One region of the Anoxybacillus sp. FSL W8-1294 genome, then DNA from elsewhere that is predicted to be linked to it. Evidence: a T-box and tRNA genes for the amino acid it is inferred to sense, from the RefSeq annotation. Region 1 holds a T-box; the other holds one or more tRNA genes.
The links. A T-box is a leader RNA that pairs with one kind of tRNA and senses whether it is charged. The one in region 1 lies ahead of ileS (isoleucine--tRNA ligase), so its partner is inferred to be a tRNA-Ile.

Region 1 (16,278 bases):
ACCGCTAAGTTTAATCCCGTCTGCCCGCCAAGCGTCGGCAAAATGGCATCGGGCCGTTCTTTCCGAATGACGCGCGAGACAAATTCGAGCGTTAACGGTTCCATGTATACTTTGTCAGCAATTTCTGTATCGGTCATAATCGTTGCCGGGTTGGAGTTGACGAGAATGACTTTATATCCTTCTTCTTTTAACGCCAAGCAGGCTTGCGTTCCCGCATAATCGAACTCCGCTGCTTGCCCGATGACAATCGGTCCAGAACCGATGACGAGAATCGTTTCAATATCTTGACGTTTAGGCATGAACGACACCTCTTTCTTTTTTAAACTGTTCAATCATCGCAATAAAATCGTCGAATAAACCGTTTGCGTCTTCTGGACCTGGCGACGCTTCCGGATGATATTGCACGGTAAACGCAGGAACGTCGCGATGGCGAAGCCCTTCAATCGTTCCGTCGTTTAAGGCGATATGCGTCACTTCTAATCGCGTATGAACGAGCGACTGTTCCGTGACAGTGTAGCCGTGATTTTGCGAGGTGATCGCTACTTTTCCTGTTTCAATATGTTTCACAGGATGATTCGAACCGCGATGGCCGAACTTCATCTTTTCTGTATTCGCTCCGCAGGCGAGCGCAAACAGTTGATGGCCGAGGCAAATGCCGAAAAGCGGCACACGCCCAAGGACACCTTGGATCATGTCAATCGCTTCTGGTACGTCTTTCGGATCCCCTGGTCCGTTCGATAACATGACACCGTCGGGATGCCATTGCAATACTTCTTCGGCCGTTGCGTTGTACGGTAACACGATGACATCGCAATGGCGTTTATTTAATTCACGCAAAATGCCGTGCTTCATGCCAAAGTCGATTAAAACGATGCGATGGCCGCGCCCTGGGCTAGCGTACGGGCTTTTTGTCGATACGCGCTTCACTTGATCGCGCGCAAGTTCCGTTTCTTTTAAATAAGCGACCGCCTCCGAAACGGACACGTCCATGTCGCAAATCATTCCTTTTAACGTGCCGTATTGACGAATAATGCGCGTCAGTTTCCGCGTATCGACACCTGCTAAGCCGGGGATATTTTTCATGCGCAAATATTCGTCAATCGTTAGCTCACTTCGCCAATTGAACGGAGATAGGCACGCTTCTTTCACAATAAATCCAAACACATGCGGTTCGATTGATTCGAAATCGTCGCGGTTGACGCCATAGTTTCCGATTAAAGGATACGTCATCGTTACGATTTGTCCGCAATACGACGGGTCCGTTAAAATTTCTTGATATCCTGTCATTCCGGTGTTAAAAACGACTTCACCGACTGTTTGTCGTTCGCTTCCAAACGCTTCGCCAACAAAACGTGTACCATCTTCTAAAATGAGTTGTCGTTTCATTCTCCTCTTCCTTTCTGCCAAACCATTTTTCCATCTACAATCGTCATCGTTGGCCATCCTTTACACGTCCAGCCTGCAAACGGTGTATTTTTTCCTTTCGATACAAAAGTGTTTGGATCAATGGCTTGTTCGTTATGTAAATCGATAATGACGAAATCTGCTTTGGCGCCAACTTTTAGTTCCCCGCCGTCAATGCGAAACGTCTCGGCTGGTTTTTTTGAAAGCCAGTCAACAAGCTGTTTTAACGTGCATATTCCTTTTTCAACAAAATGCGTATATAAAAGCGGAAAGGCGGTTTCTAATCCAACGATGCCAAACGGTGCAAGCACCATCCCTTCGCTTTTTTCTTCTTCTGTATGCGGTGCATGGTCGGTGGCAATAAAATCAATCGTTCCATCAAGCAATCCTTCAATTAACGCCTGTTGATCTTCTTTCGTTCGCAACGGTGGATTCATTTTAAAGTTCGCATCTAACATTGGGATGTCTTCATCACAAAGCAGTAAATGGTGCGGAGTCACTTCAGCAGTGACGCGAATTCCTGCTTGTTTCGCCTCGCGCACGATGCGCACCGACTGTTTCGTGCTTATATGACAAACGTGGTAGTGACACCCGGTCGCTTCGGCTAACAACACATCGCGGGCAATATGTACCGATTCACAAACGGAAGGAATGCCAGAAAGTCCATACCGTTTTGCAAATGAACCGTCGTGTACACATCCTTTATATGTGAGCGTTTCGTCTTCACAATGTGCGACAATAGGCATATCGAGAGCTGCCGCTTGCTGCATCGCTTCATACATGATGCGCGCGCTTTGCACTCCCACGCCATCGTCTGTAAACGCGAACGCTCCTGCTTCTTTTAAGGCCGCGAAATCGACAAGCTGTTTTCCTGCTTGGCGCACTGTAATCGAAGCATACGGTAACACGCGCACGTGCGCCGTTTCGCGAATGCGGTTGACGAGCCACTCTATTTGTTGTTTTGTATCAGGAACAGGTTTTGTGTTTGGCATCGCCGCAATCGTTGTAAATCCACCTTTTGCCGCAGCGAGCGTACCTGTCGCAATCGTTTCTTTATGCTCGCCGCCCGGCTCACGTAAATGAACGTGTACGTCAATAAACCCCGGAGCAACAAATTGGCCGTTAACATCAATCACTTCATCGTCATCGCTTGCATCGAGGTCAGGGGCAATATGAACGATACGACCTCCAGCAACTTTTATATCCGTCTGTATAAGTTCACCTTGCTCATTAAGCAAACGCGCACGTTTGAAAATGATAGCCATGTTTCGTTCCTCCTTTTTGTAATGCTCGTTTTAAAACAGCCATGCGCACGTATACACCGTTTTCCATTTGTTTAAAAATGCGTGATCGTTCACATTCAACGAGTTCACTTGCGATTTCTACATCGCGATTGACTGGAGCCGGATGTAAAATGATACTCGTGTTTTTCATTTGTTTTTCTCGCGCGATCGTTAAGCCGTACTGTTCATGATATTGCTCTTTCGTCCATCCCATTTTTTCTTCATGACGCTCGTGCTGAATGCGAAGAAGCATGACGACGTCTGCTTCTTTCACTGCCGTGTCAAGATCGACGTATGTGCCGTACGGATTCGTTATATCTTGCCACTCAGGAGGGCTGCAAAAGAAGACGTTTGCGCCGAGCCTTGTTAATATTTCAGCATTCGAACGTGCTACTCGGCTATGACGAATGTCACCGACAATGGCAACATTCAGTCCGATAAATGTGCCAAACTGTTGACGAATCGTCATTAAGTCGAGTAACGATTGTGTCGGATGGTGACCGCATCCGTCACCTGCGTTAATGATCGGGATATGAATCGTTTCGCGAAGCGAGTCAAAGTAATGATCAGATGGGTGGCGAACGACGACCGCTTCCACACCGATCGCTTGCAACGTCCGAATCGTATCGTACAACGTTTCTCCTTTTTGGACGCTCGACATCTCTGCATCAAACGGAATGACTTCAAGCCCAAGTTTTCGTTCCGCTATTTCAAAACTGCATTTTGTGCGCGTGCTCGGTTCAAAAAATAAGTTGGCGACAAACGTTTGTTTATTGACTTTCCACGTTTCACCGTTCGCAAATCGTTCCGCTTCATGCAAAATGGCGAGTACTTCATCAACCGAGAGTTCTGCTAACGTTAGTAAATGCATATAAACTCCTCCTTTTTAGTAAAAAAACACCTTGCCGAGCGAGGCAAGGTGTTTGAAAGCTCGAGGAAATAGACCGTTTCGATGAACGGATTTCCTCTAGTACACCTTTGTAAGCCTCGCTGGACTTCTTTTAAAAGGTGTATTATGCGATATCATGTTTTTGTTCAAATACGCTATCTGTCACGTTCGGACGACCAGGCAAAATGAGGTTTAATACGATACCTGTGATTGCCGCAAGCGCCATGCCGTGCACTTCAAATTGCTCTGATACTTTAATGACCGCATCCCCGATGCCGATGACAAGAATAACCGATGAGATGACTAAGTTTCGTTTGTCACCAAAGTCGATTTTACTATCGACAAGCATGCGCAAACCTGAAGAAGCGATAATTCCGAACAGTAAGATCGATACGCCACCCATCACCGGCGTCGGAATCGAGCTAATAAGCGCCGTCACTTTTCCTAAAAATCCGAACGCGATCGCGAGCACAGCCGCACCAGCTAACACATATACACTATATACGCGTGTAATTGCTAATACACCGATATTTTCTCCGTATGTCGTCTTTGGCGGACCGCCGATGAGGGCTGAAATCATCGTTGCTAATCCGTCACCGAAAATCGAGCGATGTAAACCTGGTTCTTTAATATAGTCGCGCCCAACGACTTTGCTTAATACGAGCTGATGCCCGATATGTTCAGATAATGTCACAATGGCTACAGGCACCATCAATAGCACAATATCGAGTGTCACGCGGACATCGTAATGAACGAATGGCAACAAGAAATCCGGCATTTCGAGCCATTTTGCTTTCGCCACCCCTGATAAATCAACGACACCGATAGCTAGCGCGTACACGTAGCCAACGATAATGCCCATCAAAACAGGTACTAAGCTAAACATTCCTCGCGATAAAATCGAGAATACAATCGTTGCCGCGAGCGTCACGACCGCAACAGAAAAGTGCGTTAAGCTATACTTTCCATCTGAGCCGTTCATCGCCATGCTGACGGCAACGTTTGCTAATCCTAATCCGATGACGATAATGACTGGACCGACGACGATCGGCGGAAGTAAATTCATGATCCAACGATAACCTGCTTTTTTAATTGCTAAAGCGACGATGCCATATACGAGACCGGCTAAAAAGCTGCCGATCATCGCCGCACCCGGACCACCGGCCGCTTTCGCTGCAATAATTGGCGTAATAAATGCGAACGATGAGCCGAGGTAAGCAGGTACTTGCCATTTTGTCACGATTAAAAAGGCGATTGTACCGAGTCCGCTTGAAATGAGCGCCATCGCTGGACTTAATCCGACCAAATATGGCACTAAAATCGTTGCACCAAACATCGCAAATAAATGTTGTAAACTAAGTGTAACAAGCTGTCCGAAAGAAGGAACATCTTTCACGTCTAATACCGGTTTCATCATTCTCTCTCCTTATTTCTGTTTATATAAAAAACCCTCTTTGTCCGTACGAAGGCACAAAGAGGGTGTAAAAAACCGTTCCCCTTTGTCAGCCTCGCTGGACTGCCTTTAAAAAGGGTGCTTTATTCATGTATGCTCACTTGATCGATGTCGTCCACTTCTTTTAATTCGACGACAATTCTTTCTGCGCTTGATGTCGGGATGTTTTTGCCGACGAAATCAGCACGAATCGGCAATTCGCGATGACCGCGGTCAACGAGAACAGCTAATTGAATTTGCGCCGGACGACCGAGATCCATAACGGCATCCATGGCGGCGCGCACCGTTCGGCCTGTAAATAATACGTCATCAACTAAAACGACTTTTCGATTTGTAACAGAAAATGGGACGTCCGTTCCTTTCACAAGCGGTTCACGATCGTCTGTTTTTACTGCTAAATCATCACGATATAATGTAATATCTAACTCGCCAACAGGAATAGACGTTCCTTCAATTTGTTCAATGCGTTCAGCTAATCGCTTTGCTAAGTAAATGCCGCGCGTTTTAATGCCGATGAGGACGCAATCGTCAATCCCTTTATTGCGCTCAATAATTTCGTGAGCAATGCGCGTCAACGCGCGTCGAATCGCTTGTTCGTCTAATACAATGGCCTTTTGCATCGTTCCACCTCCATACAAAAAACCCTCTCACCGTTTGGCGAGAGGGTATATGTAGGCACACGTCACCTAAATCCGACACCTTCTCAGCCTCACGGGACTGAACTTAAAGGTCTTTGTTCACTTGAACTCATTGTACGTTTCTTTTTTCCTTTTGTCAACGATTATTTCGCAACATGTCGAGCAATCGCTCAAATTCGTGAGGAATCGGAGCTTCAAACTGCAAATATTCGCCTGTGCGCGGATGTTGAAATCCTAATACACCGGCGTGAAGCGCCTGTCCGTCAATCGGCAGCGTTTTGCGTGGGCCGTATTTTGGATCTCCGGCAAGCGGATAGCCAATGTATTTCATATGCACACGAATTTGATGCGTCCGCCCTGTTTCAAGCTGACATTCAACGAACGTATAATGTTCAAATCGTTCGAGGACGCGAAAATGTGTCACCGCTTCTTTTCCGTTTTCCACAACGGCCATGCTTTGACGATCGCGTGGGTCGCGCCCGATTGGAGCATCAATCGTCCCATAATCGTGCGGAATAACACCGTGAACGATCGCGACATATTTGCGCGTCACCGTTTTGTTTACAAGTTGATTGACAAGCGACTCATGCGCCAAATCGTTTTTGGCAATCATTAATAAACCGGACGTATCTTTATCGATGCGATGAACGATGCCCGGTCGAAGCACACCGTTAATGCCGGAAAGGTCTTGACAATGTGCAAGTAACGCGTTAACAAGCGTCCCGTGCATATGCCCTGGCGCAGGATGAACGACCATGCCGCGCGGCTTATTGACAACGAGCACGTCCGCATCTTCGTAATAAATGTCGAGCGGAATTGGCTCCGGCTCAACATCTAACGGCTCCGGACTCGGAATGGAAATGACCACTTCATCATCGACATGGCATTTGTAGTTCGGTTTCACCGCTTTACCGTTCACGAGCACATGCCCTTCTTTTAACCATTGTTGTACTTGAGAACGCGACCATTGTTCATTTAGTTCAGCAATGACTTTATCAATGCGCTCTCCATCGTGTTGTTCTTCAATCGTGAGTTGAATTTGCTCCATCGCTCATTCCCTTTCGTTGTTTTTCTTCGGTCCATGTATAAATAAACATGAGCGCAACACCGATTGTCAATGCTGCATCGGCGACGTTAAAAATCGGGAAGCTATAATTGAAAATATACGTATGCACAAAATCGACGACTTCTTTTCGAAACACGCGATCAATAAAGTTGCCAAGCGCGCCACCGAGCATAAGTCCAAGCGCAATGCCAAACAACCGCTGCGTAGGCTGCAACCGTTGAATGTATATGACGATGCCGACGACAACGGCAACCGTAACGATATAAAACAACCAAAATTGCCCTTGCAACATGCCCCATGCCGCTCCGCGATTGCGATGCGATGTAATGTATAACACGTTTTCAATAATTGGAATGCTTTCCCCTAATTCCATATAGCGAACGACAAGCCATTTCGTCCATTGGTCGATCAATATAACGACAAAAGCAAGCAAATAATATAACATCATACCCCTCCAGAGCGAAATTCTTCTCCATTTTACCATAAATAATCCCCCCTTGAAAGCGAGGGGGGATATGTGTTATTGCTTGACAATGGCCACACAACGTGGACATAGCTCTGGATGGTCTGCATCTTCGCCTACCGTTGGTGTAACGACCCAGCAACGCGCGCACGTTTTTCCTTCTGCTTGTTTGACGACAATCGCTGTTTTTGTGAACGTTTGCGCCTCGCTCGGTGCATCAGCAAACGTTCCGCCGATCGAAAATGCTGAAACGATTAATAGCTGTTTCATATCTTCTTCAATCGAATCAATGAGCGCTTTCGTTTCGTCTGTCGGATATAAAATGACATGCGCAGTAAGCGACTTACCGATAAGTTTTTCATTGCGCGCCACTTCTAGTGCTTTTAATACTTCATCGCGCAATTCCATAAACGCATCCCATTTCGCAACGATGCGATCTGCATCATCAATATGCACCGCTTCTGGCATATCGACAAGCTGCACGCTTTCTTCTTTTACATGCGGGATGTATGACCATACTTCATCTGCCGTATGCGGTAAAATCGGCGCAACAAGTTTCGTCAACGCAACAAGCGTTTCATACAACACCGTTTGAATCGAACGACGTTCATGATTATTTGCCGCTTCGATGTACAACACGTCTTTTGAGAAGTCGAAGTAAAACGCGCTTAAATCAACGGTACAGAAGTTGTTCACTTCATGATAAATCGTCGCAAATTCATACGTTTCATATGCTTGTTTTACTTTGTCGATGAGACGATTTAATTTAATGAGCATGTATCGGTCAACTTCGCGCAATTGATCGACCGCTACCGTATGTTCCGCAGGATTGAAATCGAACAAGTTACCGAGCATAAAGCGGAACGTGTTGCGAATTTTGCGGTACACTTCTGCGACTTGTTTTAAAATGTTGTCAGAAATGCGCACGTCCGCTTGATAGTCGACAGAAGCAACCCAAAGACGCAAAATGTCAGCACCAAGCTGTTCCATGACTTTTGCTGGTACGACGACGTTGCCAAGCGATTTGCTCATTTTTCGTCCTTCGCCATCTAGTACGAAGCCGTGGCTTAATACGCCTTTATACGGCGCTTTTCCGGTAACTGCAACTGCGGTGGAAAGCGATGAGTTAAACCAGCCGCGATATTGGTCGGACCCTTCTAAATAAAGGTCTGCTGGCCGTTGTAAATCATCGCGTTCTTCCAATACCGCCTGATGAGAAGAACCAGAGTCGAACCATACGTCCATAATGTCCGTTTCCTTCGTAAACCGTCCGTTCGGGCTGCCTGGATGCGTAAACCCTTCTGGAAGTAAATCTTTTGCTTCGCGTTCAAACCAAACGTTTGAACCGTATTGGCGGAATAAGTTGGAAACATGTTCAATCGTTTCATCTGTAATAATTGGCTCACCATTTTCGGCATAAAAGACCGGAATTGGTACCCCCCATGCGCGTTGGCGCGAAATGCACCAGTCGCCGCGATCGCGAATCATGTTGTGGATGCGAATTTCACCCCATGCCGGCACCCATTTCGTTTCTTCGACAGCTTTCAACAATTGCTCACGAATTTTGTCGATGGATGCAAACCATTGGGCTGTAGCACGGAAAATCGTCGGTTGCTTCGTCCGCCAGTCGTGCGGATACGAGTGCGTAATAAACGATAGTTTTAATAAAGCACCTACTTCTTGCAGTTTTTCTGTAATCGCTTTGTTTGCGTCATCGTAAAACATGCCAGCAAACCCTGGCGCTTCTTCTGTCATATAGCCGCGCTCATCGACAGGGCAAAGGACACCTAAGCCGTACTTTTGGCCGACGATAAAGTCGTCTTCCCCGTGTCCTGGCGCAGTATGAACACAACCTGTTCCGGCATCCGTTGTGACGTGTTCGCCACAAATGACGAGCGAATCGCGATCGTAAAACGGATGTTTCGCAATGACGTACTCAAGCTCGCTTCCTTTTACTGTTTTTAATACGGTTACATGTTCCCAGCCGATTTCTTTTTGCACCGATTGTAATAACTCGGATGCAACGACATATTTGCCACCGTCTGCCTCAACGACGCTATATTGCAACTCTGGATGAACAGCAATGCCTAAGTTTGCTGGAATCGTCCATGGCGTCGTCGTCCAAATGACGATTTTTTCATCCCCATCAAGCACTCCTTTTCCGTCTTTGACAGGAAAAGCGACGTAAATGGACGGTGAGCGTTTATCTTTATATTCGATTTCGGCTTCGGCAAGCGCCGATTCGCTCGATGGAGACCAATAGACCGGTTTTAGTCCTTTATAAATTAATCCTTTTTTCGCCATTTCGCCAAATACTTTAATTTGTTGTGCTTCATATTCTGGCGTTAACGTAATGTAAGGATTGTCCCAATCGCCGCGCACACCAAGTCGTTTAAATTGTTCGCGCTGGCGGTCAATTTGCTCGTATGCATATTGCTCACATAGCTTGCGGAATTCCGCAACGCTCATTTCTTTCCGATTGACGCCTTTATTTTTCGTCAGCGCCGTTTCAATTGGCAAACCGTGCGTATCCCATCCTGGCACGTACGGTGCACAATAGCCGCTCATTGACTTATAGCGAACGATAAAGTCTTTTAAAATTTTATTAAGGGCATGTCCCATATGAATGTCGCCGTTCGCATACGGCGGTCCGTCATGCAATACGAAAAGCGGGCGATCTTTTGTACGCTCTTGCACTTTTCGATAAATGTCCATTTCATCCCATTTTGCTTGCATTTGTGGTTCACGTTGTGGAAGATTTCCGCGCATCGGGAAATCGGTTTTTGGCATGAGTAACGTATCTTTGTAATCCATCATGTAACCTCCTTTTATAGTAAATAAAAAAACCTTCTCATGCCCAAAAGGGACGAGAAGGTCTCGCGGTACCACCCTTGTTGACTATGTAAACATAGCCCACTTGACATTCGTAACGGGAATGACGCGCCGTGGCCTACTATTTGTTCAGCACGGAACTCCGGGGTGATTTTCATTCTTTCGCTTATGCCGAGCTTCCACCGCCCTCGGCTCGCTGTAATAAGCTGATGAAAGAACTACTGTCCCCTTCATCGTTTTTACGATATAACTGTAATCGATATTATAGGCAATCACAATAGCCATCGTCAAGACTCTGTTATTTCTTGCACCGCTTCATCATCAAGTTTGTAATCTAATAAATGATCCCAATCGTCGTTGTTTAACATATCGAGCTGCGCTTCAATTAACATTTTAAAACGACTGCGAAACACTTTCGCTTGCCGTTTTAATTCTTCGACTTCCATCGCGATTTTCCGCGTTTTGGCGAGCGCTTCGCTAATGATGCGATCCGCGTTTTTTTCCGCTTCTTTAATGATGAGCTTCGCTTCTTTTTGCGCGTTTCGCTTCACTTCTTCTGCTGTTTCTTGCGCAATTAAAATCGATTTATTTAACGTTTCTTCAATATTTGTAAAGTAGTTTAGTTTTTCTGTCAGCTCTTTCACTTTTTCTTCTAATTGCTTTTTTTCACGCAACACCATTTCGTAGTCTTTAATGACTTGATCTAAAAATTCGTTTACTTCATCTTCATCATATCCGCGAAAGCCTCGGCTAAATTCTTTATTATGAATATCTAACGGCGTTAACGGCATGCGGCCACCTCCATCTTATGTACGTATCGGGTTATTCGACATCTTTTGCGGAAATCCTGCTTTTATTTTGCTTTTTCGACAACGATGCGCCACTTTTCTTTTTTCGTTTGCCCTGCAATCGTCTTCAAACGGCAGCGCCCATACCCGCGTAACGACAATAAATCACCTTCTTGGCACTCCATATGAGCTTGGTCAACCGTTTTCCAATTCACTTTCACGAAGTTTTGGGCAATGAAGGCTTGTGCTTTTTGGCGTGATATGCGAAAACATTGCGCTAAAATGGCGTCAAGTCGCAAAGAAGAAACGGTAAATGTTTCTTCTTCCCATTCTTCTTTCACAGCGAGAAGTTGCGAAAGCGGTTGTTCTTCTAACGATACTTTTGCTTTTCCAATCGCTGTAACGTTTATTTGAACAAACGGCGCAATTTCTTTAGCAACGACAAATTGAATAACATCATCAACGATGATAATGTCACCAAACTTTTCCCGCTTCACACCGAGCGACAAAAGTGCGCCGAGCACGTCGCGATGTTCAATCGTTACAAATTTTTTCGGGTAGCGAATGGAAAATAACGATAGTTGAAAATCCTCTTCATTCGGTTGCATGTACGGCGGATATAATAGCGCACGCTTTCGTTCGACCGACGATGAACCGCCAAAAAACGCAACGTGTACATCATCGTGATGGCCGACAATCGAGCGGACAATTTGCTGTTCGCGCGGAGTTAAAAAGTCGGTTAGTTTCGGAGCGTATTGTTCCGTCACGAGCCGCTTCCATTCGCACACAAGGTCGATGAAATGATGCTCTTCTTTGCGGAAATGTTGATAAATGTTCATTACAGCCCTCTATTAACCATATCAACTAACCCATAGACGCCTGCTGTCGCAAAGCGCAAAACAAGCAAGGCGACAATTGGAGAAATATCGATCATGCCGATAGGCGGAATAAAGCGGCGAAACGGCTCTAAATACGGCTCACAAATGTTGGCGAAAAACTGCCCGACTTTTGTGTCGCGCGCATTTGGAAACCAAGACATTAAAATGTAAACAATAATCGCATACGAATATACTTCAATAGCTGTTGCTAAAAAGTTTGCAATTGTATACACATTTACCACCTCTTTATTGTCGGTTCATCGTCAGAAACAATTGAAATCGAGCCGCTTACATCGACGTTATCTGGCGTGCATAAAAAAATTGTCGAGCCGACTTGTTGAATGTCTCCGCCTATCGCATACACCGTTCCGCTTAAAAAGTCGACGATGCGCCGCGCTTGATCACGGTCGACACGATGAACGTTTACGACGACAGCACGCCGGTTTTTTAAATGGTCGGCAATTTCTTGTACTTCCGCATATGCGCGCGGCTCAAATAAAACGAGCTTGGACGATTTTTGTACACTTTGTAAACTCACAACATTTTGTTTTTGTTCGGCTTTCGGTTGTTGAACGACTTCTTCTTCCTCGTATTCATCTTCTTCCCATTTTTCCTCATCTAAATCGAAAAAATCGCGAATTTTTTTCACAAATCCCATCATTCCACCTCCTCTTCACCGACAAGACATGTACCGAGGCGAAGAAACGTTGCTCCTTCTTCGACTGCAATTACATAGTCGTTTGACATCCCCATGGACAATTGTGTACAAGGGGCGTGCGGCAATTGTTTTTCTTGTACTTGTTCTTTTAACTCGCGCAACGTCCGAAAACAGCGACGAATCGTCGCCTCATCGTCCGTATATGGCGCCATCGTCATTAATCCGACAACTTCAATACGTGAAAAAGCAGATAATGTTTCAATAAACGGCAATACGTCTTTTGGCGCTAGCCCGTGTTTCGATTGCTCCCCTGAAACATTGACTTGCACGAAACATTTGATCGTTCGATTCGCTCGTTTGTTAATTTCTTCCGCTAATGAAAGACGGTCGAGCGAATGAACGTAGTCAACGTAATCGATGATTTGTTTCACTTTTCTTGATTGCAACGTGCCGATAAAATGCCATGTTGCTTCTTTTCCGATTGTTTCGTATTTTTGTAAAAAACCGTCGGTACGACTTTCGCCTAAATGAACGATGCCCGCATCGATCGCCTCTTTTGCTCGCGCGATGCTGACGTATTTTGTCACTGCCACAATTTGAACGTCTGATGCGTTTCGTCCTGTTTTTTCACACGCTTTAGCAATATGTTGTTGAATCGTTTGTAAGCGTTGTTTCACAGACATATGATCACCTCCAGCCAATAAGCGCCATCATTCTTCCTGTTTTGCCACCGTCGCGCCGGTGAGAGAAAAATAATGACTGCTCACAGCTTGTGCAATACGATGAAACAGCGATACGTTCGCTCGGAACACCTGCTTGCTGCAAAAGCTGTTTATTCATTTCTTTTAAGTCGAGCGCATACTGTCCCTTACTTGTTTCATTATAAAGAGATTGTGGCGAGTTGACTAGCGCCTTTTGAACGAATTCAATGACGCGATCATCGACGACGTAACAACAACGGCCGATCGACGGACCGATGACGACATACATATCGCTCGCATCTACTCCTTCTTCGCTCCATCGCTTTACCATTTGACCAGCGATGTTTTGCACCGTTCCTTTCCAGCCAGCGTGTGCTACCCCAATAAGCTTTTTACTTGGTGCAAAAAAGTAAAGCGGAACACAATCCGCAAAACAAAGTGCCAACATGAGATCTTGTTCGCTTGTATACAGACCGTCTGTATGCGGCAAAGCGGTATCGTACGTGCGCACGCCTTTGCCCGCATGTTCTTTCGTCACTTTTTGCACATGTACGCCGTGCACTTGATCCGCACATACCCAGCGATCAAGCGACACGTTCAGTTGGTCCGCTACTTTTTTCCGATTTTCATACACCGCGTCTCGTTCATCGTTGACGTGCATGCCAACGTTCAACGTCGCAAACGGTCCGATGCTCACCCCGCCTCGTTTTGTCGTAAACGCCACGACGACGTGTTCCCATCCATGAAACAAAAGCAATGACTCGCTCGCTTGTCGAAATATTTCATTCATCGTTCGACATCCTTTGTACAATTTTATCACTTTTTTTCCTATTTTATCACAACTTGCCGAAAACGTGAATTATTCATCGCCATCTAGTTTGAGTCAAGACTTTGTGGGAGATTTTTTTCTCGACCGATTTTTTTGGTTATATATGGTTTTATAAAATCGTTATATGTAAGCGCTTTTACTCACTCTCATCCTGTAGGTATGTGCGTTTTCTCTCGTTTTAAAAACCTTTCAATGCTTGCAATGCCTCGTAAATCGGTGTCCCTGAAGATTGGCGAAGGTATGGGATGTTATCTCGTACCACTTCTGTCATTTGCGTTTGCACGCGCTTCAGTGCCTTTTTCACGATCGTTTCTCGTTTCGTTTCTTCTCGTTCTTCCACGCCATACATCACTCCATCGCGTGTCCGAATGAGTAACGTATCTTTTATCGCGACGATCGCTCGCAACATCGCTTCAATCCCTGCATCCCTCCAACTTCGACCGTTTTTACTTCGTTTCGCAAACACATGCATCGTTCCTTCCGCACTCCCCATCGCCCTCATGTTTGTCGTGTCAATCCCTTTTTCCTTCAACCATACGCGATAGTCACGTAAACATCCTGGTATCTCCTCGATTCGACGAACAAGCGCCTCGAGTTGCTTTTCCTTCTCCTCATGTTCTAACGTACCGATGGCACTTGTGAGTTCTCGTAACACACCTTCTTCATCCCATGATGCTAACTTCTTTCGAATCACCCGATATCTCGCATGACCTCGGAACAATTGACGAATCTCTCTTGCCACATGGAACCGATCAAGCTGAAAGTACCCCCTGTCCCCGAAATATTCTCGACACGCTGTAATCCATGGGGCTCCATCTCCATTGATGACCACCCAATCCTCAAACGGATCATAGCTGTATTCCTTCATCAGAAAATTCTCTACAGCTTCCCAAATCGGTTCATTCGTTTGATGAACCATATACCGTCGATTCACTAAGGATACGCGTTTCCCGTTTTTCTCCCATCCTTGGTGAATCGTGATGATCTTTTCTTCTTTTCCTTTGATGCGGCTTCGTTGACGTTTCACGTACAACCCGTCTGCTTCGATAAAAAACACGCGCCCTTTTTTCTCCATCGCACGGTGCCCTTCCACCTCTGCCTCGATGATGGACTGGCGAATCGTTTCGTGACTCATACATGCATACCCCACCAGCTTTTCAAGCGACTGCGCAGCCTGTCGATACGAAGAACCCGTCACGGCGAGATGAATCGCTGTCTCCTCTAATAGCGGACTCACTCCATGCGCCCCATCGAACTGAAGAAAGACATCGAGTAAAGACGTATACACCTTTTTTTCACGGTCAAAGTAGTAGTTTCGCTTCACTTCCACCTCTCCAAATAGCGTTTGGAGTCGGATCGTCCGCTTATCTTTGAGCGCATATCGTTTCTTGTCCCGCTGTTCTGCCAATGTGCGGTCGATCTCCTCCAACACCTGTTGAAGGAGATGACCATATTGTTTTTGCATATGTCTAAATAAAGACTGTTCGATCTCTTTTAATGTCAAGCCGTTTGTGATATAATCCTGCATGGGCTCCACTCCTTTCTTTGGTTGTATTTTTTTCTCACTTACTACCTTACCAGGAGGAGAGCCCGTTTTTCATCTATTTTGCTTACATATCTGACAGGTTCCTTATTATACCAAATCAGGAACCTGTCTTTTTTTCTCCCACAAACATTTTACTCATACTCGCCATCTAATCGAACGAGAATGACGTCGGCACCAACTTTCACAATATCGCGCCACGGAATGATCATTTCATCCGCCCGTCCAAATAAACCGAGCACTTTTCCCGTACCGATAATGATGATAGCTTCAATTTGACCGGTCGTTAAATTAATATCGATATCTCCAATATTTCCAAGCCGTTTGCCGTTTGCGACATTGACGACGTCTTTTTGTTGGAGTTCAGAAATTTTCACCATGTTCCCCCGCTCCTTTTCTTCTTTCTATCTCCTATATGTATGCGTAAATCGAAGGTTGTAGTCATGTCGAAAGCATAGAAAAACCCCCAGCTGTGTGGGGGATGTTACCATTGAATATTTTTATTCATTTGTTTAATGGCCGCTTTTTCTAAACGAGATACTTGCGCTTGCGAAATGCCGATTTCTTCGGCCACTTCCATTTGTGTCTTCCCTTGAAAAAATCGTTTGCGAATAATCATTTTTTCGCGCTCATTTAGCCGACGTAGCCCTTCTTTCAGCGCAATTTCCTCAATCCAATTTATATCGCGGTTTTTCTCGTCGCTCAGCTGGTCCATCACATAAATCGGGTCGCCGCCATCGTTGTAAATCGGTTCAAATAAGGAAACGGGATCTTGAATCGCATCCAATGCAAACACAATTTCTTCGTGTGGGACGTCTAAGATTTTTGCAATTTCTTCTGCTGTCGGTTCTTT
Region 2 (16,278 bases), 840 kb from region 1:
TCCCACGTTGTCCTTGCGATATTTCAATCGTTTCAATAATATTCCCCGCTTTATCGGTCACATTTTTTATTTTTGCTTTTTGTCCGCGCAACACATCTTCATATTGAGCTTCAATGTAACTTTTTCCGACGCGGTCATTTCGGCTGTAATCGCGCGCTAAATAGTAGTCAAGCTTTTCACGCGGTAACCCTTCTTCCGATGATGTAATATTTCCCAGCACGGTACGAAACGTATCACCAAATGCATAATGACGATCCCAATCTGTCGTTACATCTACCCCTGGCAATTCTTCTAAATGCTCGCTAACAACCGCATATTCTTCATTCGTTACCCCTTCATTTTTAATCATTTGTGGCGTCAACGCGTATCCACTATTCATTTCCCGAAAAATAGCGACAACTTCAAGCTCCTTTTCTTTAATTGCTTTTACATCTTCTTCTGTAATGCGCTCAAGTTGCAGTCGATAAATATCTTTATCTCCCAACTTTTTAGCGCGAAACTGTTTCCATTCTTCTTCTGTAATTTTTTCTTTCGCCTTCTCCTCATTTGTTAAAATCCAATAATCTTTTATATCTCGCTCTGTCACACGATCCGTCGGCTTTTCAATATACATTGCTAACTTTTTTGCTACTTCAATCATTTCCGAAGGTTTTGTTGTTTGCGAGCGCGTATACGTGATCGCATGAAGTGGCTCGTTATCGACGACGACTTGATAGTTGCGGTCATAAATTTTTCCGCGCGGTGCTGGTGTATTGACTGTAACATTTTCTGTGCGCTCAACTTCTTTCCGATATTGTTCACCGTAAACAATTTGAATGACACCTAATCGTAAAATAAGCGCAGAAAACAGTAAAAACACAACAAAAAACAATACGTTTAGTCGAAATGGCAACTGCATTCTTTTTTTCTTTTTCTTTACATTTTTAGCTTGTTGTATTTGCTTCAAAACAGGCGAGCACCTCCTTTACTTGCTCCTTCCCCATTGTAAAAGAAACGCTCGCAAATTTCTACATTGAAAGTCGAATGTGCCGCACAAAAAAATAAATGATGAAATGACCAGATCCAACAATTAACATTAATAATGGAATCGCCTCTTTTGCATCAAATAACGTAATGGCTAATAAAAACAATAAGACAGACGTTGCACGGCCACCGTTCAAAAATAATTCTCTCATCACAATATATTCAATGCGCCACTCCTTTGCATGATTGCTTTGTCCAATGACGTCAAATGTAAGCGACAAATATGGGACAAGCAAAATCGGATAACCAACAGCAATAAGCGCACCGTATACGATCAGTTTGAAGTAGGATAAATCGAACACGAGCAAAAATACAGAAGCATACAATAGCACGCCACCAAATAAAATGGCATGCAGTCGCCAGCGTTGCTTTATATATTTAGAGGCAAGCGAATACGTAATAAACGAAACGACCGCATTGACGAAACCAAATACGCCAAGTGCTTTTTCTGTTCCTGTTGCCATAAATAAGAAAATAGAAACGATAAACACAAACGTTCCTTCCCGAAATCCTTGAAAAAAGTGAGCGTTTGTAATCATTCTCCAATTTTTATTTTTCTTTCGTTCGGCATACGCACGTTGTAACATGAAACGGCCTGCAGATTGCCTCCGATGTACAAAAAAGCTACATACAACAGCTGCAATAAATAAACATAAAGAGGATAAAAAAATCGCCATATACCCCGTAAACTTCTCACTTGAAGCGATGACCCATCCAGCAATTGGGGGGCCGATCATTCCTGCCACAGATGTCATTGCTCCAAGCAATCCATTAAATAAATCGCGCGTATTTGGCTCAGTAATTTCAAATGTTAAGACGTTAAATGCAAGCCAATAGAAACCATAACCAACACCAAGCAAACCACCAAGGAAAAACAAATGATCCATCGCTCGATTTCCACTGAATAATACGACTAAAAAAAAGAGTGCCAAAAACGTCACGCCCATTCGTAAAACGATGACGCGATCAATTTTTTTGGCGATTTTCCCAGCAACGATAAATGCAAGCGGCTGCCATGTGACAATCGCTAAATTGTACACACCTAGGGCATGAAAACTGTTCACTTTTTTCCAAACATATACGTTTACAAACGTATTGGACAAAGCGATGCTAAGAGAATACAATCCGCCGATTGCTAGTAAAAGAAACAATTGGCGATGTGTGTGAATGTACGCAATGATTCGTTTCCATCTGTTCATAGGCAAACTCCCTTTCTTGACAGGTAGTTTGCCTACTCTTTTGTAGCGATATGCAAAAAGAGCTCGACAAAAATTTGCCGAGCTCTTCCTCATTATTTTGCTGCTGCGTAACGTTTCGCAACTTCGTCCCAGTTGACAACATTCCAAAACGCTGAAATATAATCTGGACGACGGTTTTGGTATTTTAAGTAGTATGCATGCTCCCATACATCTAATCCTAAAATTGGTGTTTTACCTTCCATTAATGGTGTATCTTGGTTTGGTGTACTTGTTACCTCAAGCTGACCGTTGTGCACAACAAGCCATGCCCAACCAGACCCAAAACGTGTTGCAGCCGCCTTTGAAAATTCTTCTTTAAACTTTTCAAAGCTGCCGAATGTATTGTTAATTGCTTCAGCTAATTCACCTGTAGGCTCACCGCCACCATTTGGTGAAAGAATTGTCCAAAAGAGCGAATGATTTGCATGCCCTCCTCCGTTGTTACGAACGGCTGTACGGATGTTTTCTGGTACTTCGTTTAAATTAGCCATTAGCTCTTCGATTGTTTTGCTTTGTAATTCTGGATGACCTTCAAGCGCTGCGTTTAAGTTTGTTACATATGCGTTATGATGTTTCGTGTGATGAATGTTCATCGTTTCCTTATCAATGTGTGGTTCTAACGCATCGTAAGCATAAGGCAATTGTGGTAATTCAAATGCCATACTTCATTCCTCCTCATTTATTATGTAATTGGTCACAAATGAAACCGATAAATGATATTTAGAAACAGAAAAGTTTCATAAGTGAACCTACTTTAAGAGTACCAAAATAAAACGAATGTTTCAAATTATTTGCAAAAAAACTCGCTAATTCACTTAGCGAGGAAAATGGACCCTGCAGGACTCGAACCTGCGACCAGACGGTTATGAGCCGTCCGCTCTAACCAGCTGAGCTAAGGGTCCGTCATATTCGATGGTAATTTTATCAAAAAAGTCACATACCGTCAATACGTGCAAATGGTGAAACAAAATGGTTGTGTAGCGAACATAAAAAGAAGTAGAATGGGAATGATGATGCGTAAAGGATGTAAAGGATGTGAATGATCATGTGGAAACGGTTGTTACGAAGTCTTTATTCGCCCATACATATTGCCCGCTTTCGCTTTCATCCGATTGGAAAAGCGATTGGCTACGTATTCTTTTTATCGCTTATTGCAACGTTGCCGATTGCCATTTATTTTATAATAAGTATAAACAAAACGATCGACTCAACGCGCGAACTATTGGGCGAGGAGCTTCCCCCATTTGAAGTTGTCGATGGCATATTGATATCGGACGAAAAAAAAACAATTGAGCTCATACATCCTGATGTGACTATTTTATTAGATAGCACAGGTACATTAACTACCGATGACGTAGCGCGCTACACAAATGCAGTGGCGTTTTTAAAAGAAGACTTTTCGCTCGTTGTAAATGGCCACGTTCAATCGTATCCGTATGCCGTCATGCAAGTAGATCGCTTTACAAACAAAGACGTATATGAATTTACACGCACGTTGCAATCATTACTTCCTATCGTCATTTCACTATCATTTTTTGTTTTATACTTTTTCACATGTACAAGCAAATTCCTTTACGTTACCGTTCTCGCATTCATCGGTCTTATTTTCCGTGAAACATTAAATAAGCGCGGGACGTACCGTCATATGTGGAGCATTTCCGCCTACTCCATCACGCTAGCAACAGTCTTTTTTACCATTATGGAGGCATTACAGATTGTCGTTCCATACGCTGTCGCGTTAGATTGGTTCGTTTCTATTACCATTTTGTTCGTGTCTATTAAAGAACTTCCTTCCGTCAAAGAAGCAGGCTGATACGCCTGCTTCTTATAGTTCAAATGATGAATGGGATGTTAAACAAATGTGAAGTGATGTAAAAGAAGTGTAATTTTTGTGCATATATGATAAGGACAAGCCATATGCATGAAGAAAGAAGAACGACAGGTGGGGAAATAGGATGAAAAAAGTAGTTACCCTTCTTATCTTCATTGCTATATGTGCGATTGCTTACCATGATGTAACAGACGGAACGATTCATACGATTCGTGCGGAAAAAACGAACAAGCGGACGAACGAATTACCTTATCGCGAAATAACCGTCCAACGTGGCGATACGCTCCTCTCCATTATCGAACGTGAAATGAACGGTAAATTGCCTGTACCCATCGATCAACTCATTACTGATTTTCAAGCGCTCAATCCACATGTAAATGCGCATTCCCTTCAAGCTGGCAAAACGTATCGTATTCCACTCTATAAACAGAAATAGCAAAAACATTGTCAACAAATAAGAAACATTGCTACAATAAAGAATGATTTGATTAATACGTTAAAGGAGCGATTGACGCGTGAGTGAAATCATTCATCGTTCGAAAACCCGCCCTGTTCGTGTTGGAAACATTACAATTGGCGGGAATAATGAGGTTGTCATTCAAAGCATGACGACAACAAAAACGCATGACGTCGATGCGACTGTTGCCCAAATTCATCGACTTGAAGAAGCTGGATGCCAAATTGTTCGCGTCGCTTGCCCAGATGAAAGAGCAGCAGATGCGATTGCTGAAATAAAAAAGCGCATTAATATTCCACTCGTTGTCGATATTCATTTTGATTATCGCCTTGCTTTAAAAGCGATTGAAAACGGGGCGGATAAAATTCGCATTAATCCAGGAAATATCGGGAAACGCGAAAAAGTTGAAGCGGTCGTTAAAGCAGCGAAAGAACGTGGCGTACCGATTCGCATCGGGGTCAACGCTGGTTCACTTGAAAAGCGCATTTTAGAAAAATACGGCTATCCTACTGCAGATGGGATGGTCGAAAGCGCTCTGCATCATATTCGCATTTTAGAAGACCTCGATTTTCAAGACATTATCGTGTCATTAAAAGCTTCCGACGTTCGTTTAGCGATTGAAGCATACGAAAAAGCCGCTCGTGCATTTGACTATCCGCTACACCTTGGGATTACGGAATCGGGTACGTTATTCGCAGGAACGGTAAAAAGTGCTGCGGGACTTGGTGCGATTTTAAGTAAAGGAATTGGTAACACCGTACGTGTATCCCTTAGCGCCGATCCTGTCGAAGAAGTAAAAGTGGCTCGCGAGTTGTTAAAAGCATTCGGTCTTGCGGCGAACGCCGCAACGTTAATTTCTTGTCCGACGTGCGGGCGAATCGAAATTGATTTAATTAACATTGCAAATGAAATTGAAGAGTATATTGCCCAAATTAAAGCGCCGATTAAAGTAGCGGTTCTCGGCTGCGCAGTAAACGGGCCCGGAGAAGCGCGCGAAGCTGACATCGGCATCGCAGGGGCACGTGGAGAAGGATTATTGTTCCGCCACGGGAAAATCGTTCGTAAAGTACCTGAAGAGACGATGGTGGAAGAGCTGAAAAAAGAAATCGATAAATTAGCGGAAGAATATGCCTCGAAAGGGAAACAAAAATAAGAGGGGACATTCCCCTCTTATTTACAAAAATCGGACGAAAAAGCTTAAAATGATGGAGACAGCACCAATTCCAATCGCCCACGCCCCTAACGTTTCCGCTCCTCGACGGCGAGCGATAAATCCGAAAATAATGCCGGCCGCCCCCATAATGACTGGCATAAGGAAAAGAGAAACAATCGATAAAGCAAGTGCAAGCCAGCCAACGCCACGACCGTCTTCTCCACGCTCTACTTCTCGATCAGAAAATCGAATCGGCTCAGCAATTTCACCTGCTGTTTCTTCCATAAAATCTTGCTCAATGTTTGGAACCGTATCTATTCGTGCGTTGTCATACGCTTGACGCTCATTGTCCATAACAATTCCCTCGCTTTCGTAAAATGAGGAGCACTATTATTATGCAATAAGCGATACGTCATTATAGATGTTACTTTATGTCAATGTTATAATGGGCAAGAAGCACCCGACATGAAAGGATGAGCAAACAATGATCAAGCAACGATTTGGAATCGATATTGATGGAACAGTCACATGTCCAAGTGCGTTTATTCCATATTTAAACAAATCATTCCGAAAAAATTTAACGCTCGATGATATTACTGACTACGATTTAGTTCCTTTTTTAGATACGACAGAAGAAGAACTGAACGAATGGATGGAACGATATGAGCCGATCATTTATAGCGAAGCTCCTCTTGCGAACGGAGCACTAGAGGTCATTAATAGCTGGAAAGATGAATATGAGCTATATTACATTAGTGCACGAGGTCGTCACTTATATGAAATAACAGAAAAATGGTTTCAACAACAAGGCGTTCATTATCATCATATTGAGCTTATCGGTTCGCACAATAAAATTGAGGCTGTGAAAAAATACAACATCGACATTTTTTTTGAAGATAAATACGATAACGCATGCGACATTGCGGAACAATGTATGATCCCTGTCATTTTATTTGATACTCCTTACAATCGTGGTCCGCTACCAAAAGGAGTCATTCGTGTGTACAATTGGCATGAGGCAAAACAACAAGTAGAAAAGTTGCTTACAACAACAAGCTGACATTACACGTCAGCTTGTTGTTTACACATCGGACACGTGCCGTACACTTCAAATTTATGTCCTGAAATGGCGTATCCTTGCAAGTCTTCCGCTAATTCATTCATCGGACACGTAACAAGTTCTTTCGTTTTGCCGCACGTCATGCAAATAAAATGGTGGTGGTGATGGCTCATGTTGCATGTAAACCGAAAATGCTTTTCTCCAGATAGCTCAGTCATTTCTAAAATACCGAGCTCAACGAATAGTGCCAGGTTGCGATAAACGGTATCAAAACTAAGTCCAGGATACCGATCTTTCATCACATCAAGCACATCTTTTGCAGTTAAATATTTATCTGTTTTCGCAAACAATTCAAGCATTTCCTCGCGCTTCCCTGTATACTTAAATCCCTTTTCTTTCATTAATCGTAGCGCTTCAGAAACGTTCACGCTTCTTCATCCTCTCTTCCATTTTTTCCACATGATTGATCCAATTAATATGCAAACCGCTAGCAAAACAATTGTTCCACCGGGAGCTAAGTTTAAATAATAGGAAAGAAATAGCCCAACAATGACCGCAAATTCACCGAACAAAACGGAAAACCATAACGCCTGTTTAAATCCTTTCGCTATTCGAATACTTGCGGCAACAGGAAGCGTCATGAGTGACGAAACAAGCAAAATGCCGACAATTCGCATCGACGCACCAATGACAAGAGCGACTAGCACAATGAAAACAAAATGGAGCGACTTTACTTTTACTCCCGATGCTTGTGCATATTCTTCGTCAAATGACAAAATAAACCATTCTTTATAAAACAGAAAAATGACGGTAAGCACAATGAAAAAAATGATGCTAATCGTCCATACGTCCGTTCGGCTTACTGCGCTTACACTTCCGAATAAATATGAGAACAAATCTGTATTAAAGCCATCCGCAAGCGAAATGAAAATGACGCTTAAACCGATCCCTCCTGATAAAATGATCGGAATCGCTAATTCTTGATAATGTTTATATACCGTACGCAGTTTTTCAATAAATAACGAACCGACAACAGAAAAGGCCATGCCAATATAAATCGGGTTTAATGTTGCAAACGTAAAAAATTTTTTTTGCACAAGTAAGCTTGCTGCAATTCCTGCTAGTGTAACATGGCTTAACGCATCAGCAATAAGCGATAACCTTCTGACGACAATGAACACACCTAAAAGAGGGGCAATAAATCCGATCAATATACCGACAACAAACGCGTTTTGCAAAAACTCATATTGAAATAAAGCTTCTAACATACACACCCCCCTTTCTACGAATGGTCATGAGCAAGTAAATGAAGATGATGCCCATAAAAGGATGCGACATCTTCTGCTTTTAACTGTGCAAACTGCTGCACACTACCATGAAAATGTAAATGTTTGTTTAAACATGCAACATGCGTCACCTTTTCCGTAATTGTTCCGACATCGTGAGTAACAAGAAGCAACGTCATATGCTGTTGTTTATTTAATCGGTCAAGCATATCGTAAAAACTTTGCACATGATGTACATCAACCCCGACAGTCGGTTCATCTAAAATTAAAAACTCTGGTTGCGATACGATGGCCCGAGCGATAAATACACGTTGTTGTTGACCGCCCGAGAGCTCGCCGATATTGCGTCGGATAAATGGGCTCATGCCAACTGCATCAATCGCTTCATATACCGCTTTTTCGTCCTTTTTACTTAACCGACGAAACAAACCGAGCTTTCCTGTTAAACCGCTTGCGACAACTTCATATACGGTTGCAGGAAATCCAGTATTAAAACTGTTTGCTTTTTGAGATACAAAACCGATTTTATGCCAATCTTTAAACTGCTCAATCGGCGTGCCGAACAAAAAAATTCGCCCCGTTTGTGGTTTTAGCAATCGTAAAACACATTTTAACAATGTCGATTTCCCTGACCCATTCGGACCAACTAAACCGACGAACGCGCCTTTTGGAATACGAAAATTAATATGTTGCAATACATCTTCATCATCATACCGAAACGAAACATCTTCAACACGCAAAATATCGTCCATCGTTTGACCACCTTAATTCAAAATGATTCCGATTCATAGTATAGCGCATTTATTTTCATTAATGAATAGCAGACTTAAATTTCGCCCCACGTACTTCTTGTGTGTTCATAATGGTAATAAAAGCATTTTCGTCAATTTCGTATACAATCGACTTCAGCTTCGTCACTTCTAAACGTGTCACGACCGCATAAATGACTTCTTTTTGCTCGTCCGTATATCCGCCTTTTCCCATCAACTTTGTCGTCCCGCGTCCGAGTCGATTTAAGATTGCATCCGACACTTCTTCATAACGGTCTGATACGATCAAAACTGCCTTTGTTTCATCTAACCCTTGAATAACCGTATCAATCGTCTTAAAAGCGATATAATAAGTCAAAACAGAGTACATTGCTTGCTTCGGTCCGAATACAAACGCAGCCCATGTAAAAATAAAGATGTTTGTAAACATAACAAACTCACCGACAGAAAACGGAAATTTTTTCGTCATTAAAATACCTAAAATTTCTGTTCCATCTAACGAACCTCCATGACGAATAACAAGTCCCACACCCGCACCAAGAATCGCTCCGCCAAATACTGTTGCTAAAATGGAATCTGTTGTAAATGGGGATACATGGTGAAACAATCGTTCCATCACAGCTAACATAACGATAGAATATAGTGAGGAAAGCATGAACGTTTTTCCGATCTGTTTATAACCAAAATACACAAATGGTGTATTCAACAAAACGACAAGTGTCGCAAAGTTCAACCATGCGTAATTTGGAAGAATGCGATCAAGAATAAGGGAAATACCGATTATCCCACCGTCAATGATTTCATTTGGCACTAAAAACAGCTCGATGGATACCGCTGCAAGCGTGGCACCAATCGTCATCATCACAAGACGATACAACAAATGGCCAATCGTCTCTTTTTTATGTTGTCTTTTCATCCAAATCCCCCTTCTTTATGTTGTCTTTTCATCCAAATCCCCCTTCATCTATTTTATTATATCATTGCACACCTTCCTTTTCCCGCTCATATCGTAAACAAGGAGGGATGTTACGTGAATGTATATCATAAAATCGTCCAACATAAAATGAAATCCATTACCGCAAATGAGTTGATGATGTATGCAAAAGAATATAACGTTTCGCTTTCACCGAAAGATGCGGAAACGATTGTTCAAATGATGCGCGAGAAAACGATTGATGTGTTTAACGAACAAGCGAGAAAAAATTGGATTCGCGAACTCGCCCATCGCACATCACCACAACTCGCCAAGCAAGCCAATGAGTTCATTCGTCAATTTATACAGTAAGAAGGCTGCCGATGACAGCCTTCTACTCAACAATTTTTTCACGAACATTTGGATCGAATTGTTGTGCACGCAACATAGCAATTTCGAATTTATATGGCGGCTTCGCAGACGTTTTCTCACCGACATATGGCGTTTCTAAAATTTTTGGCACGTGCGTAAGCTGTGGGTGATGCACTATATAATTGAGCGCATCGAAACCGATATAACCAAAGCCGATATTTTCATGACGGTCTTTACGGCTTCCACAAGCATTTTTACTATCATTAATGTGCAATACTTTGAGACGGTCAAGCCCAATGATGCGATCGAATTCATCTAATACTCCGTCAAAATCATGAACAATATCGTACCCGGCATCGTGCGTGTGGCACGTGTCAAAGCAGATAGACAATTTGTCGTTATGTGTCACACCGTCAATGATTTTCGCTAACTCTTCAAAACGACTTCCACATTCTGACCCTTTTCCCGCCATCGTCTCTAAAGCAATTTGTACTTGTTGGTCAGTTGTAATTACTTCGTTTAATCCTTCGATAATTTTTTCAATTCCTGCTTCAATACCTGCGCCAACGTGCGCTCCCGGGTGAAGAACAAGCTGCTTGGCGCCAATTGCTTCCGTTCGTTCAATTTCTGAACGTAAAAAAGAAACACCTAAAGAAAATGTATCGACATTAGTCGTATTACCGATATTAATAATGTACGGGGCATGTACAACAATTTCATCAATCCCATGTTCTTTCATATGGGCAAGTCCTTTTTCAATGTTTAGCTGTTCGATTGGTTTCCGTCTCGTGTTTTGTGGCGCTCCGGTATAAATCATAAACGTATTTGCCCCATACGATACCGCCTCTTTACTCGCGGCTAGCAACATCTCTTTTCCGCTCATCGATACGTGCGAACCAATTTTTAACACGTTCTTCTCTCCCTTATTTCTTTTTCGCTCTTTGTTTTTTCAACTGCTCTCGCAATTTTTTCTTATATCCTGGTTTTACTTTCTTTTGTTTTTTCGCTATTTTTTCAACGAGTTGTCCCACTTCATCGACTTTTTTCTCTTTTTTCCGTCCGTTCCATGCATCAAGTTCGATCCATTCACCTTGACGCAAATCACGATGGAGAAAATGAATCCCTTTCTTTTCTAACTTAACTAACGCATGTTGATCGGATGCTTCATAAATCGTTGCAGCAATCCCCTCGTAACCTGCACGTCCTGTTCGTCCAGCACGATGAACGTAAAAATCTAGGTCTGACGGCAATTCATAGTTAATGACGTGACTGACGCCTTCAATGTCAATTCCGCGCGCCGCTAAATCAGTTGCAACAATATATTGAAATTGCAAATCACGAATCGCTTTCATCATTTTTTTCCGTTCACGTGGTGATAAATCTCCGTGTAACACACCTACTTTTAATCCTTTATCAATTAAGCCATTCGCCACCTCGTCAGCTGTTTTTCTTGTATTGACAAAAACAAGCGCTAAATATGGGTTGTAGCTCACTAATACATCATGTAAAAGTTGTAAACGGTCGCGATGACGAAGTGGGATTAAAATGTGTTCAATCGTTGGTGCTGCGATCTGTTTTGGGGCGATATGAATATGAGTCGGATTCTCCATATACTTTTTCAAAAACGGCTTCAACCTCTCTGGAACAGTAGCAGAAAAGACGAGCATTTGTAAATCTTCAGGCATACGACCCGCGACGCGATCGACATCTGCAATAAACCCCATATCAAGCATCACATCCGCTTCGTCAACGACGAGCATGCGAGCCGTATGAACAAACAACGCTTGTTCGCGAACGAGATCGTCAATGCGCCCCGGTGTACCAATGACAAGATGAGGTTGTGTTTTCAGTTTTTCAATTGAACGTAACTTATCTGTTCCACCGACAAAACAGCGTGCTATAATGCGATGATCGTTCGGGCAAAACTTTGTGATTTTTAACACTTCATGATAAATTTGCGTTGCCAATTCACGCGTCGGTGCAGTAATAACCGCCTGTACTTCAGCTACACGCGGATCAATGCGCTGAATGATCGGCAACAAATAAGCATGTGTCTTTCCTGTTCCCGTCTGTGACTGGCCGATGACGCTTTCACCACGCAACACGGCTGGAATGACACGCTCTTGAATCGGTGTCGGTTTATGGAATTTTAAATGTTGAATCGCCTCTATAATAAACGGATGAAACGGAAAACGCTCAAACATCGTTTCTCATCCCCTTTCTCAGTTCAATAAAAAAATAGACCAGTTACATATTATATACGAACATCAACCGTTCATTCAACTATATGAGCTTTCTTGCATATCGTAATATAGATAAATAAGCATAACACATAAAGAGAGGAGGAACTTCATTGCGACGTCCATTTATGTTTCCACCTTCACATCCACCGATGCCATCTATGTGGCAGCAACCAATGATGTGGCAAGCGCAAGGAGGCATGTTTTCACGATTGTTCGGCAGCCAACTCCCTACACAAGCTTTCGGTGCTCAAGGAGCATTACCGAGCATTGATTCGATGTTAACAAATGTACAAAAAATGTTAAACATGGTCCAAACGATTACCCCGATGGTGCAACAATACGGTCCACTCATTAAAAGCGTACCATCGATGATGCGAATTTTTCGCGAATTGAAACAATCTGACAACATAAACGAAACAACTGAAACAGCCAATGCAACAAGTGCAGCAACAACGGAGAAGCAAATAGAGCAAAAAATACCGAGAAAACAACGCCCCGTTCCAACAATAAAGGAACAAAAAAAACAACAAACGGATGAAAAAGGGAAATCTGTTCCGAAACTATATATTTAACTTTTGTATGTTCGCTTCTTCTTTTATATAATGAAGACGACAAACACGCCAAGAAGGAGCGAATCCATATGGAAGTCATTAAAATTACGCCACGCGGATATTGTTACGGAGTCGTTGATGCGATGGTCATCGCCCGCAACGCTGCGCTCGATCCGACATTGCCAAGACCGATCTACATTTTAGGTATGATCGTTCATAATAAACATGTAACGGACGCGTTTGAAGAAGAAGGAATTATTACACTTGACGGGCCAAATCGACTTGAAATTTTAGAAAACATCGATCATGGCACAGTCATTTTCACTGCCCACGGCGTTTCACCTGAAGTAAAACAACGAGCGAGAGAAAAAGGACTTGTCACCATTGATGCTACATGCCCAGATGTCACAAAGACGCATAATTTGATTCGCGAAAAGGTCGCTAACGGGTATGAAGTCATTTATATCGGTAAAAAGGGACATCCTGAGCCTGAAGGGGCAATTGGCGTTGCTCCACATGCTGTCCATTTAATTGAAACGCCTGAAGATGTAGAACAACTGGATATTCAATCGAAACGCATTATCGTGACAAACCAAACGACAATGAGCCAGTGGGACGTGGCACATATTATGGAAAAAGTAAAAGAAAAATATCCTCATGTCGAGATGCATCGTGAAATTTGTTTAGCGACGCAAGTACGGCAAGAGGCGGTCGCTGAACAAGCGAAAGAAGCAGATGTGACGATCGTTGTCGGTGACCCAAGAAGCAATAACTCGAATCGACTCGCACAAGTATCGGAACAGATTGCCGGAACGAAAGCGTATCGTGTTGCAGATGTAACCGAAATCGACATTGAATGGATTAAAGATGCAAAAAAAGTAGCGGTTACTGCTGGAGCATCTACACCAACGCCAATTACAAAAGAAGTTATCGACTTTTTAGAGCAATTCGATCCAAACAATCCTGAAACATGGAAACGCGAACGAAAAGTACCGCTAACAAAAATTTTACCGAAAGTGAAAAAAAGAGGCGAATAAGCCTCTTTTTTATATGAACGTAAACGGCTCTGTGTTGGCTTGCGATACGTATATATCGATATCAAACTTTTGTTGTGCACACATCGTTTTTAATACGTTTGCAACCCCTTCTTTCATCACCTTTTCGACGTGATGCCCAGGATCAACGACGTTTAAACCGAGCATTAACGCATCATGTGCAACATGATAATATAAGTCACCTGTTACATACACATCAGCACCGCTCATTTTTGCTTGATGAATATATTTATTTCCGTCTCCACCGATAACAGCTACTTTCCGAACGCGATTTGTTAACTCCCCAACAACACGAACTGTCGGCACGCGCAACGATGTTTTCACATGTTGTGCAAATTGCTGTAACGTCATCTCTTCACTTAATGTCCCAATTCGACCAAGTCCATATGTCGTTCCTTTATTGTCAAGTGGATATACGTCGTACGCTACTTCTTCATACGGATGAGCTTGTAACATCGCTTGAATGACTTTTCGTTGCAAACGTGCAGGAACAATCGTTTCGATGCGCACTTCTTCTACCGTCTCTAACTTCCCTTGTTGACCAATAAACGGATTTGCTCCTTCTTCTGGTAAAAACGTTCCCATTCCTTCGCTATTGAATGTACAATGGCTATAGTTTCCGATATGTCCCGCACCGGCATCACCAATGGCTTTGCGCACCGCATCTGCGTGTGTGCGTGGCACATATATAACGAGCTTTTTTAGCGGCTCTTCATATGTTGGAACGAGCACATCTACGTTTTGTAGTTGCAGTGCTTCAGCGAGCCAATCGTTCACACCACCTTTGGCAATATCTAAATTTGTATGCGCAGCATAAATAGCAATATTATGTTTAATACACTTTTCAATCATACGTCCATACGGCTGATCGGTCACAATATGTTTGAGCGGCCGAAAAATCGGTGGATGATGCGCAATAATTAAATCGATCTCATGTTCAATCGCTTCATCGACAACATGTTCTAATACATCTAACGTAATCATAATACGATGAATCGGCTTGTTTAACGTACCGATTTGCAATCCGATTTTATCGCCTTCCACCGCTAAATGTTTTGGAGCAAACTCCTCAAACAACTGGATGATTTCATATCCGTTTGGCGTTTTCATCGTTTTAAAGCCTCCTCTACCATTTGCAATGTTTCGAGAAATTGTTGCTTCTTTTTGATCGCCTCGTCCGTTTTCGCATACTTCAATTGCTCGATGACATTCTGCCAATGTTTCATTTCCATATCCCATTTTTTCCTAAACACTTCATTTCGCTCTTTCAATAAAAACGGACCGAGCAACAGCTCCACATGAAGTTGGGTGTACGGACGATAAGGATCACCACGTTCTGCAACAAGCACTTCGTATATTTGCCCATCCTCTTCCAAGATGCGCTCATCAATTAATTCCCATTCGTTATTTAGTAGCCATTGTCTTACGATATGTGCACCGACATTTGGCTGTAAAATAAGACGTTTTACAGCTTCTAACTTCTCTTTTCCATTTTCTAAAATGTTCGAGATGAGCGTTCCTCCCATTCCGGCTATTGTTACACAATCTACTTCATTAAGCGCTACAACTTGTAGACCGTCTCCTTTGCGAACGGAAATGACGTGAGAAAGCCCGCTCTTTGCGACTTGTTGCTTTGCAGAACGAAACGGTCCATCTGCCACTTCTCCAGCAATGGCTTTTGTTATGTATCCGTGCAAATACGCATAACACGGCAAATATGCATGGTCTGATCCGATATCCGCCAGTACGCTCCCTTTTGGAATAAATGACGCGACCGTTTGTAACCGTTTAGATAGCTGTAATTCGTTCACAAACATCACCCACACTTTTTTCTTCAGTTTATCATGTTTTGCAAAAAACGAAAAATCCCTTCACCGAAGTAAAGGGACTTTTTCGCTTCGTTTATTTTAATTCAGAAAGCCATTTTGCCATTGCGTCCGCTTGGTCTGCAGGAACTAATCCACCTGGCATGCTTCCGCGACCGTTTGTGATGACTTCTTTAATTTGGTCAACAGATAAACGATCCCCGACACCTTTTAATGATGGACCAACGCCACCTTCATAGTTAGCACCGTGACATGCTACACAGCTTTTTTTGTAAATATCTTCTGGACCTGCAGCAGCTGTCTCTTCTGTCTTTGCGCCGCCTTCTTTCTCTTTCGCAACCTCTTTCATATCTCCGAGGCCTTTCACAGACAGAAAGAAAATGAGTCCAATTCCCATCACCATAATAAGTACAAATGGGATTAATGGATTACGATTCATACTTTACCCTCCCTTATGTAATAAAGCATGTTTTTCAAAATGAAAACGTTACAAACAATTT

Region 2: it has a tRNA-Ile gene. The T-box ahead of ileS (isoleucine--tRNA ligase) is inferred to sense a tRNA for this amino acid. The anticodon was not compared.

Annotation. Positions count from the first base shown of each region.
Region 1 covers NZ_CP150179.1:1,803,577-1,819,854, forward strand. Annotated here, with positions in the region: gene carB (carbamoyl-phosphate synthase large subunit) at 1-299, opposite strand, end outside; gene NSQ23_RS09560 (carbamoyl phosphate synthase small subunit) at 292-1,386, opposite strand; gene NSQ23_RS09565 (dihydroorotase) at 1,383-2,669, opposite strand; gene NSQ23_RS09570 (aspartate carbamoyltransferase catalytic subunit) at 2,635-3,558, opposite strand; gene NSQ23_RS09575 (solute carrier family 23 protein) at 3,701-4,993, opposite strand; gene pyrR (bifunctional pyr operon transcriptional regulator/uracil phosphoribosyltransferase PyrR) at 5,113-5,649, opposite strand; gene NSQ23_RS09585 (RluA family pseudouridine synthase) at 5,804-6,715, opposite strand; gene lspA (signal peptidase II) at 6,690-7,178, opposite strand; gene ileS (isoleucine--tRNA ligase) at 7,254-10,010, opposite strand; T-box leader at 10,056-10,271, opposite strand; gene NSQ23_RS09600 (DivIVA domain-containing protein) at 10,316-10,819, opposite strand; gene NSQ23_RS09605 (RNA-binding protein) at 10,882-11,655, opposite strand; gene NSQ23_RS09610 (YggT family protein) at 11,655-11,927, opposite strand; gene NSQ23_RS09615 (cell division protein SepF) at 11,930-12,352, opposite strand; gene NSQ23_RS09620 (YggS family pyridoxal phosphate-dependent enzyme) at 12,352-13,035, opposite strand; gene pgeF (peptidoglycan editing factor PgeF) at 13,040-13,843, opposite strand; gene NSQ23_RS09630 (ISLre2 family transposase) at 14,061-15,410, opposite strand; gene NSQ23_RS09635 (YlmC/YmxH family sporulation protein) at 15,560-15,805, opposite strand; gene sigG (RNA polymerase sporulation sigma factor SigG) at 15,910-16,278, opposite strand, start outside.
Region 2 covers NZ_CP150179.1:968,452-984,729, reverse strand. Annotated here, with positions in the region: gene NSQ23_RS05185 (penicillin-binding protein 2) at 1-946, opposite strand, end outside; gene NSQ23_RS05180 (MFS transporter) at 1,008-2,222, opposite strand; gene sodA (superoxide dismutase SodA) at 2,315-2,923, opposite strand; tRNA gene NSQ23_RS05170 (tRNA-Ile) at 3,090-3,163, opposite strand; gene NSQ23_RS05165 (DUF1189 domain-containing protein) at 3,307-4,074, shown strand; gene NSQ23_RS05160 (hypothetical protein) at 4,217-4,528, shown strand; gene ispG (flavodoxin-dependent (E)-4-hydroxy-3-methylbut-2-enyl-diphosphate synthase) at 4,608-5,702, shown strand; gene NSQ23_RS05150 (hypothetical protein) at 5,724-6,056, opposite strand; gene NSQ23_RS05145 (hypothetical protein) at 6,187-6,762, shown strand; gene NSQ23_RS05140 (Fur family transcriptional regulator) at 6,765-7,190, opposite strand; gene NSQ23_RS05135 (metal ABC transporter permease) at 7,197-8,030, opposite strand; gene NSQ23_RS05130 (metal ABC transporter ATP-binding protein) at 8,045-8,800, opposite strand; gene NSQ23_RS05125 (YitT family protein) at 8,859-9,734, opposite strand; gene NSQ23_RS05120 (DUF2624 domain-containing protein) at 9,849-10,103, shown strand; gene NSQ23_RS05115 (deoxyribonuclease IV) at 10,126-11,013, opposite strand; gene NSQ23_RS05110 (DEAD/DEAH box helicase) at 11,027-12,307, opposite strand; gene vrrA (VrrA/YqfQ family protein) at 12,457-12,918, shown strand; gene NSQ23_RS05100 (4-hydroxy-3-methylbut-2-enyl diphosphate reductase) at 12,987-13,934, shown strand; gene NSQ23_RS05095 (Nif3-like dinuclear metal center hexameric protein) at 13,944-15,062, opposite strand; gene NSQ23_RS05090 (tRNA (adenine(22)-N(1))-methyltransferase TrmK) at 15,059-15,769, opposite strand; gene cccA (cytochrome c550) at 15,855-16,217, opposite strand.